2 regions of the Arthrobacter sp. G.S.26 genome follow, and region 1 is predicted to be linked to the other one. Evidence: riboswitches for the same ligand, from Rfam matches in the RefSeq annotation. Region 1 holds a riboswitch; the other holds the start of a gene.
The links. A riboswitch is a leader RNA that binds a small molecule or an ion and turns the genes downstream of it on or off. The one in region 1 is predicted to bind cyclic di-AMP.
Positions count from the first base shown of each region.

Region 2: another riboswitch for cyclic di-AMP. It lies ahead of ACRB8A_RS03425 (hypothetical protein); the one in region 1 lies ahead of ACRB8A_RS04090 (M23 family metallopeptidase).

Region 1 covers NZ_CP193752.1:880,869-887,917, forward strand. The annotation lists gene ACRB8A_RS04075 (DUF3027 domain-containing protein) at 1-594, shown strand, start outside; gene serC (phosphoserine transaminase) at 771-1,901, opposite strand; gene ACRB8A_RS04085 (metal-dependent transcriptional regulator) at 2,179-2,874, shown strand; cyclic di-AMP (ydaO/yuaA leader) riboswitch at 3,021-3,229, shown strand; gene ACRB8A_RS04090 (M23 family metallopeptidase) at 3,240-4,061, shown strand; cyclic di-AMP (ydaO/yuaA leader) riboswitch at 4,198-4,372, shown strand; gene ACRB8A_RS04095 (C40 family peptidase) at 4,434-5,132, shown strand; gene ACRB8A_RS04100 (NlpC/P60 family protein) at 5,297-6,091, shown strand; gene ACRB8A_RS04105 (HNH endonuclease) at 6,381-6,881, shown strand; gene mobA (molybdenum cofactor guanylyltransferase) at 6,944-7,049, shown strand, end outside.
Region 2 covers NZ_CP193752.1:718,686-725,734, reverse strand. The annotation lists gene ACRB8A_RS03445 (SixA phosphatase family protein) at 1-505, opposite strand, end outside; gene ACRB8A_RS03440 (winged helix-turn-helix domain-containing protein) at 572-1,435, opposite strand; gene ACRB8A_RS03435 (response regulator transcription factor) at 2,137-2,877, shown strand; gene ACRB8A_RS03430 (HAMP domain-containing sensor histidine kinase) at 2,883-4,394, shown strand; cyclic di-AMP (ydaO/yuaA leader) riboswitch at 4,514-4,665, shown strand; gene ACRB8A_RS03425 (hypothetical protein) at 4,671-5,423, shown strand; gene ACRB8A_RS03420 (YdeI/OmpD-associated family protein) at 5,517-5,966, shown strand; gene ACRB8A_RS03415 (glyoxalase superfamily protein) at 6,053-6,430, opposite strand; gene upp (uracil phosphoribosyltransferase) at 6,533-7,049, opposite strand, start outside.

The sequences.
Region 1 (7,049 bases):
CCGGCCGCGCCCAAGCGGGGCGCCGGTGTGCCCGTCTGGCGGGTTGGAAAGCCGGATGCCTTCCTGGCCGCAGCCGTGGATTCGGCCCGCGCCGCCGTCGAGGGCATCACCGAACCTGGCGCCGTTGGCCGGCACCTGGCCGCCAAAAGCGAAGGCGACCGCCTGGTGACGCACCTGTTCGAGTCCAGGCTCGCCGGCTACCAGGGCTGGCAGTGGTACGCCGTGCTGACCCGCAACTCCCGCTCCAAGACGGTCACCGTCAACGAGCTCGGCATGCTACCGTCCGGGGAATCCATCCTCGCCCCTGAATGGGTGCCGTGGGCCGAACGCGTCCGGCCTGAGGATGAGCAGGAACAGGCTGCCCAGGAGCAGGAACGCCGGCACCGGGACGCGCCGGCCCACAGCTCTGCTGATGCGGATGCCGCAGAAACGGACGACGACGTTGCGGACCAGGTGCCGGAAGGCCAGGAACACGACGCAGTTGTGTCAGCTGATGCAGCTAACGACAATGACGACGATGACGCGGACGACGCCGAAACGGACGAGGATGAAGACTCGCCGGACAGTGCCGGTTTCGGCGGCCGGGGAGACTAAGGCCCCGCGGGCCCGGTTTTTCCCGCCGAAGCCCCAGCACTCCGCACGGCATTTTCTGACCAAAGTACTCCGCACCAAGCACTCCGCACCACGGCACTCCGCACCACAACAAAAAGGCGCCGCCCGGCTGTTTAGCCGGGCGGCGCCGTCGTGCGTTCAGGACATGTCGCTGCGCGCTATTTGCGCAGTTCGCCCACCACGTAGTCGATGCTGGCCAGCAGGGCGGTCACGTCGTCCGGATCGATGGCAACAAACGTGGCAATGCGCAACTGGTTGCGTCCCAGCTTGCGGTAGGGTTCGGTGTCCACCACGCCGTTGGCTCGCAGGACCTTTGCCACCTGGGCGGCGTCCACGGAATCATCGAAATCAATGGTGGCGATGACATTGGACCGTTCGTCCGGGTTGGCTACGAACGGTGTTGCGTACTCCGAAGCCTCGGCCCAGCTGTAGATCCGGCCTGCCGAATCGGCGGTGCGCCCGGCAGCAAAGTCCAGGCCGCCGTTGCTGTTCAGCCACTGCACCTGGGCGTCCAGGGTCACCAGGGTGGAGAGCGCCGGGGTGTTGTAGGTCTGGTTCAGCCGGGAGTTGTCGATGGCCGTCTGCAGGTCCAGGAAATCCGGGATCCAGCGGTTGCCGGCCTTGATCCGCGCGGCACGCTCCAGTGCGGCCGGCGAGAACAGGCCCAGCCACAGCCCGCCGTCCGAGGCAAAGTTCTTCTGCGGTGCGAAGTAGTAGACATCGCTTTCGGCAACGTCCACGTCCAGCCCGCCGGCAGCCGAGGTGGCATCCACCAGGACCAGCGAGCCTTCATCGGCCCCCGCGACGCGGCGCACCGGGGCGGAGACGCCAGTGGAGGTTTCGTTCTGGGGCCAGGCGTAGACGTCCACACCGGCCTCTGCCTGTGCCGTGGGACGGGTGCCCGGCTCCGCCTTGATGATGGAGGAAGCCGCCAGGAACGGGGCCTTGTTGGTGGCGGCTGCGAACTTGGAACCGAACTCACCGAAGGACAGGTGCTGCGCCTTCTCCTCAACCAGGCCAAAGCTGGCAACATCCCAGAATGCGGTGGAGCCACCGACGCCGAGGACTACTTCGTAGCCTTCGGGGGCGCGGAAGAACTGGCTCAGGCCGGAGCGGACGGAGCCCACCAGGTTTTTGACCGGAGCCTGGCGGTGGGAGGTCCCCAGAATGGCCTTGGACGCGGCGGAAAGAGCATCGATCTGCTCCTGCCGGACCTTGGAGGGTCCGGCGCCGAACCGTCCGTCCCGGGGCAGCAGGTTGGCGGGGATCGTGATGCTGGTTTCGCTCACAGGTGCTCCAATTTCGGCGTGGAAGTTGTTGCGCCGGGACGGCTGGGTGCCGGCCGCCAGTGGTCAGCGGCCCTCGGCCCGGACCCTCCAATTGTGCCTGAAGTGGTGTTTCGGCGGGAACCGCACCCGTCATAGTCCAGTCATTGAGACAGTCCGGCAGAAGAGCCGAATCTATTCGGACAAACTCAAAATAGGCTAAGCTTTTCCACGGACTACGCCGCCGTCTGGGCGGTACGGTGGGACAACGCAAGGTACTGCGCTCGAGGAGCTGAGCTGGATGACGGATCTTATCGACACTACGGAGATGTACCTTCGCACCATTTTGGAGCTTGAGGAAGAAAACATCGTTGCCCTCCGGGCCCGCATCGCGGAACGGCTGAGGCACTCGGGGCCCACGGTTTCGCAGACCATCGGCCGGATGGAGCGTGACGGCCTGGTGGTGGTGTCCGGGGACCGGCACCTGGAACTGACCGAGACCGGCCGTAAGCGCGCCACCGAAGTCATGCGCAAACACCGGCTCGCCGAGCGCCTCCTGGCGGACGTTATCGGCCTGGACTGGGCGTACGTCCACGACGAGGCCTGCCGCTGGGAACACGTGATGAGCGAACGCGTGGAGAAGCGCATCTACGAGATGCTGAACCACCCCACGGAGTCGCCCTACGGCAACCCCATCCCGGGCCTCGCGGCGTTGGGTGGCCAGCCCGGCAACGGCTTCCGGGACGGAGCCGTCAGCCTGCTCGAAGCCATGAAGTCCTACGGCCCCGCCTCCTCGGTGACGGTGAGCCGGCTGGCGGAGCCCATCCAGGTTGAACCGGAACTTCTGGTCCAGCTCGACGAAGGCGGCATCCGGCCCGGCGCAGCCGTTTCGCTGGAGCGCGTTGGCGACTACATCTCCGTCCGCGTGGCCGGCATCGAAGGTGCCCTGGAACTGCCCCCTGAAGTGGCAGCGCACGTCTTCGTCGCGGTCAACTGACGCTGCCCGACGCCGCACTTACCCAATCCCGAGCGGGTTACGCAAAGATAACGGAATTGTTACTTTGCGGGGGTAACGGATATAGTTGAACCTAAGCGTTGATACATAAGCGTTACTTGATCCGGAGCCGAGCTCTGCCAGCGGATCAGGCGCACAAGTCATTTCTGGCAGAGGCGGGGGAACCACAACCGGCAGCGGGGGCTGCCTTGGGGTGAAGTCCGTCAGCAGCAAGCCTCTCCAGTGAAGGATCCTACGGGATACCCCTGTGCCAAAGCTTGCCCGCGCGGACCGGGTCGAACGAACTCTCTGACCCGAATCCGACAGCTAACTCCGCAGGCTTTTCCAGAGAGGAACCGTTCTTGACCATGCAGACCTCCAGGGGACGCCGCCGTGCGGCCGTCCCCGCTTCGGCGCCACGGGCAGCTGAAGCCACCAGCACGGAGCGCCCGCGCGATTTCCACCGCGACGCGCGCCGCCGCAGGGGTCCCTTCCGGCAGATCACCGACTTCGCGTCGGCCAGCGGCATGGGCCAGAAAGCCGGCATCGCCCTGGCTGCCACGGGCCTGGTCCTTACCGTGACCGTCCCGGCCACCAGCCCCGTGCTTGCAACCGACGCACCCGGAGCCACCCCCGTGGCTGCCGCCGCAGTAACCCCGCAGCCCCGGATCTCCGCAGAAGCCGGCGCCCAGCTGGACTTCAGCCGTTCCGCTGTGGTGACCCAGGCCGATCCGGACGGCAAGCTCAAGCAGCTGCTCAGCGCCCAGTCCGCCAGCGCCGTCTCCCGGGCGGCCTCGGCAGGCAGCCTTGCTGCGCCGCTGGCCACGCTCACCACTGCCTCTCCCTTCGGCTACCGCGTCAGCCCCATCACCGGCGGCAACGGCGACTTCCACCGTGGCCAGGACTACGTGGCCCAGTGCGGCACATCCGTGCTTGCTGCTGCAACCGGAACCGTGACATTCGTCGGCTGGCACCAGTACGGCGGTGGAAACCGCGTGGTGATCGACCACGGCAATGGCCTGGAGACCACCTATAACCACCTCTCCTCCTTCACTGTGAAGGAAGGCCAGACGGTGTCCCGCGGCGATGTGGTGGCCCTGAGCGGCACCACGGGCGCTTCCACCGGCTGCCACCTCCACTTCGAGGTCCAGGTCAACGGCGAAGTCGTCGATCCTACCGGCTGGCTCTAGTCAAATGATGGTTCACTACCGGATCGCCGAGATCCGCCGTGACCTGAATGTGACATTGAAACGAAACTGCTGTACCGTCTAACTTGCGTCAAGTTTTCCGAACTTGACGCTCTTGAGTGGATTGCCTAGCTCTGCCACCGCTCAAGGTCCGTTCGCATTTCATCGTCTGGCAGGGGCGGGGGAACCAATTTTGGCCTTCAGCTGTATCGAAGGCCTTGGGGTTAAGTCGCAAAGCTTCCCAGGAAGCAGCGCGGCCGGGTGACTCCCATCCGAATCCGACAGCTCACCTCGCAGGCATTGGGAGAGGCCACCTTCTTGTCTTCACGCCACAATTCTGCGCGCCACCGTGCGCTCACGGTTCGCACCAGCCCTTTGGACAGTGTTTCCAAAGCCGTCAGTGCCAATGCCGGGACAGTAGGTCGCCAGGCGGCAGTATTCGCCGCCGCGTCGGGCCTGATCCTGACCATGGGACTGCCTGCCACAGCTGCTGACACCACTGCCGGAGTGTCCGCTTCCACCGAGTCCGGCACCGCCCAGACCGCGCTGGCAGTCACCGCCGCTCCCACCGCCACCGTTTCCTTCGAACGCACAGTGGTCACAACCATTGCTGCGCCGAAGCCGGAGCCGGTCCGAGTGCAGGCCACCCCCGCAGCCACCGCAACGGCAGCAGCCCCGGCCGCAGCCGGAGCTACGGCCGCGGCAGCAGCGCCGGCAGAGAAGGCCGCGCCTGTTGCGGCTTCGACGTCCGGCATCGCAGCCATCGCCTACACGGGCATCGGCCGTCCCTACGTCTGGGGCGGCACCAGCCCCAATGGCTGGGACTGCTCCGGATTCACCCAGTGGGTCTACGCCCAGGCCGGCATCAGCATTCCCCGCACGAATGCCTGGAACGCCATGACGCCCACGTCCAACCCGCAGCCGGGTGACCTGGTCATGCAGAATGGCGGCGCGCACGTTGGTATCTACGTCGGCAACGGCATGATGATCAGCGCGCTCAACCCCTCCCAGGGCACCCTGCTCCACGCAGTGGCAGCCACGGGCTCCTCCTCGTTCTACACGCTCGGCAAGTAGTTCCTGGGGCTTCGGCCCCGGGAACTTTTTCTTTGCTCGAAACCGCTTCACGCCAATCACCAAATCCCCGTTCTGGACGCGCCGGAATACCCCCAAGATGCCGGCGCGGCCAACGCCCCGGGCCTGCCCACCAGCAGGGCCCGGGACAACGAAAGAGAGAACTGATGACTACTCGTGCAATCGCACGGCATCGCGCCGAGGTCACCAAAACCAACTCGATCACCGTCATTGCCAAGGCTGTCGGCAGCAACGCCGGAGTCTTCGGACGCCAGGCTGCCGTCATCGCCGCAGCTTCCGGCCTGGTCCTCACCAGCGGAATCGCAGCCAACGCTGCAGACGCCAGCACCCAGCGCGAATCAGCGCCGCTGTCCGGGCTGGAAGTTGAATCGACGGTTGACGCCCCCATCTCCGCCGCTTCGACCATCGCCATCACCTTCGAGAAGCCGGCCGTGACCACCACGCCGGCTCCCGTTGTTGAGCCCGAGCCCGAAGTTACCGTCCAGGAAGCCGAGCCCGCAGCGCCCGCCGCCGCAGCCCCTGCTGCGCAGCCTGCTGCGGCACCGAAGGTCACGGCCACCGTTGCCTCGGCTCCCGCTCCGGCGGCTGCACCCGCAGCCCAGGCCCCCGCCAGCGGCAAGGGCGCGGCTATCCTCTCCGCCGCCTACGCCCAGCTGGGTGTGGTCCAGGACTGCACCATGCTGGTCACCAACTCCCTCGCAGCAGTGGGCATCAACTTCCACGACTGGCCTGCAGGCTACCTCTCCCTGGGCCGCACCGTGAGTGCCGCCGAGGCTCAGCCCGGTGACCTGATCTACTACGCCAACGGCGGCTCGGGCATGGCCCACATCGCTGTCTACGCAGGCAACGGCCAGGCAGTTCACGGCGGCTTCAACGGCAACCAGACCATCGTGTTCAGTGCCAACGTGGGCTCCGGCCCCGTGTTTATCCGCGTCAGCTGATTCCAGCGGGTTCCCGGGAACCCCAGGCCCGGCCGGCGTCAACCGCCCAAAGGCCACACTCCGAAGGACCTCCGCACCACGGTGCGGGGGTCCTTCGTGCATCCGCCGCCAGGCCCTGCCATGTGATGCCGCCCCGCAGGGAGCTGCCGCAACGACACGGAACCGGTGAACTCCGGAATTAGTTGATAGCGCGTTTCGTTGTTTACTCTTGTCATGTCGATCCATAGCCCGGACACGCCGGGGGCAGCCGGCCCTCGTGCCCCTGACGGGTGCGGCCGGAGGTACGTGCATGCGCACTCTCGTTCTGAATGCTGGATATGAACCGCTGGCGGTTATCACCTTCCGCCGGGCGCTGGTGCTTGTGCTCACGGGCAAGGCAAGCGTTGTGGCCGAAGGCGACGATCCCGTCGTGGGTCCGCAGGAGATCCTGGGCAGGCCTTCCGTTATCCTGCTGAACCGCTACATCCGTCCCCGGTATAACCAGTCAACAGCGGTAAGCCGCCGGGGGGTGCTGCGCCGGGATGGACATGCCTGCGGTTACTGCGGCAAGGCAGCGCACACCATAGACCACATCCAGCCCAAATCACGCGGCGGAGCCGACTCGTGGGAGAACCTGGTGGCGGCCTGCCTGCGCTGCAACAACGTCAAGGGTGACCACACGCCCGGCGAAATGGGTTGGAAACTGCGGTTTGTGCCTGCCCCGCCCCGCGGCGCCATCTGGCAGATCAAGGAACTCGAAAAGCCGACCCCCGCCTGGGACCCCTTCCTGTTGCCGGAGCGCGCTGCCTGACCGCTGCCACGGCAGCACATACCGGCTGTGCGGGCGGAGCCGTCCGTGGCTAGGCTGGGGGAGTGGACGGTACCCCGGTTGAATTTGATGCTGTAATCCTTGCCGGCGGCAGGTCATCCCGGCTGGGCGGAACCCCCAAACAGGACCTGGTTCTTGGCGCTGCCAGCC
Region 2 (7,049 bases), 160 kb from region 1:
AGCTGGTGATCCGGGCGTCCTGGCCGTCCAGTTCGGCCCACGTCTTCTCCGTCTCCAGCACCGTGAGGGCATTTGTGGGGTACCGGGTGGCGGCGTCCATGTAGGCGTCATGTTCCGAATCACGCGACGCCAGGTGCATGGCCAGGTCCTGGACACCGGGCAGGTGCGAGATCAGCATCAGGGTGGTCACGGTATCCGGCACCTGGTTGACCACCGAGAGCATCCGCAGCGCGGATGCGGCGTACAAGCCACCTTCCAGCTTGGGCGTGGGCGCCTTATCGCCCAGTTCCGAGCACACCCAGGTGCAGGTCTGCCGCGTCCGCAGCGCGCTCGAGCAGAGGATGAAATCCGGCAGCACGTTATGGTCCACAAGCCAGCGGCCGGCGGCGGGCGCATCGCGGTGCCCCCGTTCCTCCAGCGGACGGTCATGGTCGGCCACCCCGCCCGGCCAGTCAGCCTTGGCATGGCGCATCAGGACCAGGCGTTTTACGTGGTGCTCACTCATGGCCCAAGCCTATCGCCCGCCCCGCACCCAACCGCGGCGGCCATCTGCCTCCGGGCGGTGGTAAGGCTAGATCGAGTATTCCGGAGCGGCCCAGACAACAACTTCGGGGTGCTCGTAGAAGCGGTAACCCTGGCCACGGACCGTGCGCACCGTGTTGGCCAGGCGTCCCAGCTTGGAGCGGAGGCGGCGGATGTGCACGTCGATGGTGCGCTCATTGGGCACTTCCTCGGCGTTGCGCCACAGCCCCTCAAGAAGCTCGTCACGGCCAACCGTGCGGGTGCCGTTTTCCACCAGGTAGTTCAGGAGTTCGAACTCCTTGAAGGTCAGGTTCAGCGACTCGCCGTCCAGGTGCACCTCGCGGCGGGCCAGGTCGATCAGGACGCCGGAGGGCCGGGGTTCCTGGGGAAGCTGGGGACGCGGGGTTTCGGTGCGCTGGCGGGCGTTGACGGTGGGGTCGCCAAAGGTGGAACGGACGACGTCGAGCGCGGAACCGGGGGTGCCTGCCGGAGCCACGGCAACGGCGGCGTAGCTTTCGGCGCCGGTGACCAGGGACTGGGCGTAGGCCCGGATTTCCTGGGCGAGCTTGGCGATGGAGGTACCTGCGGCTGCGGCGGTTTCCTCATCGATGCCCATGTAGAGAACAAAGCCGCGGGCCACGTTCTCGTTCGCCACAGGGCGGACGGCGTTGGGCCCGGCAATCACGGGGGTGGGGGCCGTAAGGGGCGCGGGCTCGGCAGGAACGGCGCGGAGCTGCCCGTAGGAGTTGGGGTTATATCCCTGGGGGGCGTAGCCCTGCGCAGGGAAGGTGTTTCCGCTGCCTGCGGGAGCCAGCGCGGGGCGGGGTCCGAAGCCCGGGCGAAGACCCGAGGGCTGGCCGGCCTTGGCGGCGTTACGGACGGAGATGTGGACGTATCCGGATGCAACGGTCATGTTGTGCTTACCTCAATGTGAATGGCCGCCTGGGCGGCTCGAATGCTGGGTTTCCCCGCACTGCGAATTGGGGAGGGACGCCCGACGCTGGGCTGGGGGCGAATGCCTAAGAACTTCGGAGGGTGGGAAGTCAGGCGTACATTCGACAACAGCGCATGTCGGCAGCAGCGGGTGTGCTGGGCCAATATTCTGCGGCTGCAGGTGCTGTTGAGTTCTTGTTCACATTGGAAGTGTGACGCGTAACAATGCCAACTTGCAAGTAACAATGGACGGCATCGTCCGCATGGTGAGACAAAATGCGCTTTTGTGTTGCAGATCACGATTCTGTCCGGCGTGAAGAATAACGTTCGTTATCCGTTCAGCACCTGGAAAATCCATGTTGTTGAGAACAATATTCGGCAATTCCTTCTTTTAGGATTAAGAACTTCAGCCAAGCCGAATTCACGAAAATTCCTCCCTTCCCGCACCCTGCTGTCCAGCCGATGTCCGGCTTCTCCGGAAAAAGTTCCCGGTGCGCTCCCGCAAGATCCCTGCAGCCTGGCCCCTGGACGTTCTTCGAAAGCGCTGGAGCCAGTCGGGACTCCCGCCAGCTGCGGCGGACGTTCCAACCTGAGCGGCACCCAGGTCGCTAGGCTGGGATTCACAGCCTGGACACAGGAACCCCAAAGCCGGGCTTAACCGAACGATCGGAGAGTTGTCCCATGGCCACTTCGCACTCCATGACCAACAACCTCCCCCAGCTGTCCCACCCGGACGGGTCCCCCATCCGGGCCCTGGTGGTTGACGACGAGCCCAGCCTCTCCGAACTGATGAGCATGGGCCTGCGCATGGCGGGCTGGTCCGTTGCCGTGGCCGCGGACGGGCCGGAGGCCGTGAAGCTGGCCAAGGACTTCCGCCCGGACGTCCTGGTGCTGGATGTGATGCTCCCCGGCTTTGACGGCGTCGAGTTGCTGGGCCGGATCCGGGCGTTCGCCCCGGAGGTACCCGCGCTGTTCCTGACGGCCAAGGACGCCATCCACGACCGGATCGTGGGCCTGGCGGCGGGCGGGGACGATTACGTCACCAAACCATTCAGCATGGAGGAGGTCCTGCTGCGGCTGCACAGGCTGGTGCAGCGTTCCGGGGTGGCCGCCATGGATACCTCCGAACTGGTGGTGGGCGACCTGGTCCTGAATATCGATACCCGGGAAGTGACCCGCGCCGGTGACGACGTGCAGCTGACCGCCACCCAGTTCGAGCTGCTCCGCTACCTGATGGAGAACCCCAAGCGGGTCATCAGCAAGGCCCAGATCCTGGACCGGGTGTGGGACTACGACTTCGGTGGCCAGGCCAACATCGTGGAGCTCTACATTTCCTACCTGCGCAAAAAAATTGATGCCGTGCACCCGCCCATGATCCATACCGTGCGCGGTGCCGGCTACGTCATCAAGCCTGCAGAGTAGGTTCTGTGGCCACCACACCAGCCCCGGAGGCACCCCGCCGGAGCGTGCTCCGACCCGCCACCTGGCATCTGCGGACGCGCTTGGTGGCGTTGGCCATGGCCCTGCTGATCGCCATCTGCGGCGCGGTGGGGGTGGTCAGCTACGCCTCAATGGATGCCTTCCTCACCCGCCAGCTTGATGCCCAGCTGAGCCAGGCGGCGGAGCGGGCCAACGATCCCGGCCGCCCGCCGCAGGGCGGCTTCAACGGCCGGGACCCACTGGACGCACGGGGCCAGAGTGTGGGCACCGTCAACGCCAGCATCCGCAACGGCCAGGTGAACACGGGCGGTTTCCTCGCCTCAGACACCACCCGCACCCCCCTCGCGGCTGACGACAAGCCTGTCCTCCTGGGCCTGGCGACGGACGGCAAGCCAGTGGACCGGGAACTGTCCAACGGCAGCTACCGGCTGGTGGCCGTCGAAACCTCTTTCGGCGACGTCCTGGTGACCGGGCTCCCCCTGGCAGTCAAGGACAGCACGCTCACATCGCTGGTGTGGACATTCGTTTTTGTGTCCCTGGGCGGTCTCCTGCTGGTCGGGCTGATCGGCACCGTCCTGATCCGGCGCACCATGAAACCGCTGGAACAACTCTCGGAAGTGGCCACGAGGGTATCCCAACTGCCGCTGGACGCCGGCGAGGTGGCACTCGCGGTGCGCGTCCCGCCGTCGAACTCCAATCCGGGTACCGAGGTGGGCAGCGTGGGGCACGCGCTGAACCTGATGCTGGACAACGTGGCCAGCGCGCTGCAGGCGAGGCAGAAAAGCGAAACCAAGGTGCGCCAGTTTGTGGCTGACGCCTCGCATGAACTCCGCACCCCGCTGACGGCCATCCGCGGTTACACGGAGCTGATGCGCATGACGGAGCAGTTCACGCCCGACGGTGCCCGTTCGCTGGCACGCGTGCAGAGCCAGTCCGAGCGTATGACGGCGCTGGTGGAAGACCTGCTGCTGCTGGCGCGGCTGGATGAGGGCCAGCCGCTGAAGCTCAGCGAGGTGGACCTGACGCAACTCATGGTGGAAAGCGTCAGCGACGAGAAGGTGATGGCACCCGGACACAATTGGCGCTTCGAACTGCCGGACGAGCCTGTGGTGGTCACGGGCGATCCAGCCCAGCTCCGTCAGGTCCTGATGAACCTGCTCTCGAACGCCCGGAAACACACGCCGGCCGGAACCACCGTCCTGGCAGGGGTGGGTACGGCCGACAACACGGCGTTCGTCACGGTGACGGACGACGGCGGCGGGATCCCGGCAGGGTTCGTGGACCAGGTCTTTTCACGCTTTGCCCGCGCGGACGCGGCCAGGAAAGGCAGCGGCGACCAGGCCGGGGCCGCCGCCGCGGAGGGCACCAGCGGGCTGGGGCTTTCCATCGTCCAGTCGATCATCGAGGCGCACGGCGGGAAGGTCTGGGTGACGTCCGAGCCGGGCAGGACGCAATTCACCATCTCCCTCCCGCTCGCAGCAGCCGCCCCCACAACCTGACACGCCGCCGTCGTGATGTCCGTTACCTAAATGTGACTTAAGCTTCGGACTCCTGTACCGTCGAAAGGGTGCGGTTCCCGTTCGGGGCGCATGTCCGGATGACGCCTAGCTCTGCCGCTTCCCGGATCCTTCTTGACCCATGGCAGAGGCGGGGGACCCACAGTCCCGGGCACTGAGTGCCCTTGGGGTTAAGCCATTTTCGTGAATTTTCCGGATGGCCGGATGACCTCATCCGAACCCGACAGCTAACTCCGCAGGTGTGAGAGGCGATCCATCATGTCTGAATTCCCGGTAGAAACGCGCCCGAAAAATGGGGCCGACAGTCCATTCCACACCAAAAAGCGCGGCATTGCCTTCCTGGGCCGGCGCACGGCCATCCTCGCCGCGTCCTGCGCCCTGCTGGTGGGAGTCGGTGCCGCCGGCCAAGCCACCAGCTCCGTCACCTCCCCTGTGGCGGCTGAAACAAAAGCCGCCGAGGCAAGCTCCTCACTGAGACTGGAGAAGAGCGAAATCCAGGCTGCGCCGAGCGAATCTGCGGCGCCGATCGCTGTTGCACCCCAGGCCGCCGAGCCCGCTCCGGCTGCTCCTGCCGCGGAACCGGCGCCCGCCGTGGAAGCCGCTCCTGCACCGGCCCCCGAGCCTGCACCGGCACCGGTTCCCGAGCCTGCCCCAGCGCCGGAGCCCGCTCCCGCACCGGAGCCCGCTCCCGTCGTCGCGGTTAATGACCCTGCCGGTGCGCAGGCCTATGCGGCCAGCCAGCTGGCATCCTACGGCTGGTCGGCGGACCAGATGCAGAGCCTGCTGACGCTCTGGACCAAGGAATCCGACTGGACCACTACGGCCACCAACGCGAGCAGCGGCGCCTATGGCATTGTCCAGTCGCTGCCGGCCGAGAAGATGGCAAGCTCCGGCGCGGATTACCTCACCAACTACCGCACCCAGATCAACTGGGGCCTGAACTACATCAAGGAGCGCTACGGCTCCCCCGCAGCCGCCCTGAACTTCCACCTCGCCAACAACTGGTACTAGGACCCGCGGGGTCCATCCCGGCGGTCCCGTCCCCGGGACCGCCGGGTCGCCTACAGGTGACGCGGCGCTTCCGCGGGCACCATACTAAGGGGCATGAAATTCACCACCGTTATTGCCGGCTCCGGCAACAAGACCGGCATCGAAGTCCCGGCCAGCATTGTGGACGCCTTGGCGGCCGGAAAACGGCCGCCGGTGGTGGTGACGCTGAACGGGGCGTCCTACCGCAGCAGCATTGCCGTTATGGGCGGGCAGTACCTGATCGGCCTGAGCGCAGCCAATCGTGAGCTGACAGGGGCGGGCGCGGGCGACGCCGTTGAGGTGGACGTGGTGGTGGACACCGAACCACGCGTGGTGGAGGTGCCCGCTGACCTGGCGGCCGCGCTGGCTGCAGACAGCACCGCGTCCGACGCGTACGCCGCCTTGAACTACAGCGCCCAGCGGCGCCTGGTAGAGCCCCTGGCCCTGGCAAAAACCGAGGAGACCCGGGCCAGGCGCGTGGCCAAGGCAGTCTCGGACCTGAACCCTGGCCAGCAGCACGGTTAGCCGTTCAGCGCCCCAGCGCCCCAGCCGGCTTTGCACGGCACCCGGCTCCTGGCGTGCCCGTCCGGATTTTCACGGCAGGCCGTCCGCTACATGGGTGGAAGTTTAGCCATGCACTGGACGGCCCACTGGTTGCCGTCCGGATCCTTGAAATACACAAACTCACCCCAGCCGGGGTCCGAGATATCCGTGACATCCACACCGTTGGCTTTCAGGTGCCGGTGCGCCTCCTGGATGTCAGGAACCACCAACTGCAGGTTGGGGGCGGACCCTGCCGGCGCATCCGAGAGCCCCTCGCCGATTGCGATGGAGCAGCCTGATCCGGGCGGGGTCAGCTGGACGAAGCGCAGGTTCTCGTTGACCCGGTGATCGTGGTCAAGGGTGAAACCCACTTGGTTCGCATAAAAATCCCGGGCACGGTCCACGTCGGAGACGGGCACCAGTACAAGTTCAAGTTTCCAGTCCATCCGCTCAGGGTAGCCCGGGCCCTGGAGCCAGGAAAGGGTTCCTGGCCCCTGGTTCGGCCACAACTGACCGCGCCGGCAGTTTTTGCGCGGCCCGGTGGCTGGTTAGCCTGCGATGCCGTAGAGTCGGTCGCCGGCGTCACCGAGGCCGGGAACGATGTAGGACTTCTCGTTGAGCCGCTCGTCAATGGAGGCCAGCACGATTGTCACATTGGACTCGCCCAGCTCCTCCTCCAGCTTCGCCAGGCCTTCCGGTGCTGCGAGGAGGCAGATGCAGGTGACGTCCGAGGCGCCGCGCTTGAACAGGAACTTGATGGCCTCGCGGAGTGTGCCGCCGGTGGCCAGCATGGGGTCCAGGACGAAGATCTGCCGGTCGGTGAGGTCTTCGGGCAGGCGCTCGGCGTAGGTGATGATTTCCAGGCTCTCCTCGTCCCGGGCCATGCCCAGGAAACCCACCTCAGCGGTGGGGACGAGCTTGGTCATGCCTTCAAGCATTCCCAGCCCCGCGCGCAGGATGGGAACCACCAGTGGTGTGGGTTTGGTGAAGGCGGTGCCCACCGTGGTGCTGACGGGAGTCTCGATGGTGACGGGCTGGGTGCGGACTTCGCGCGTGGCCTCGTAA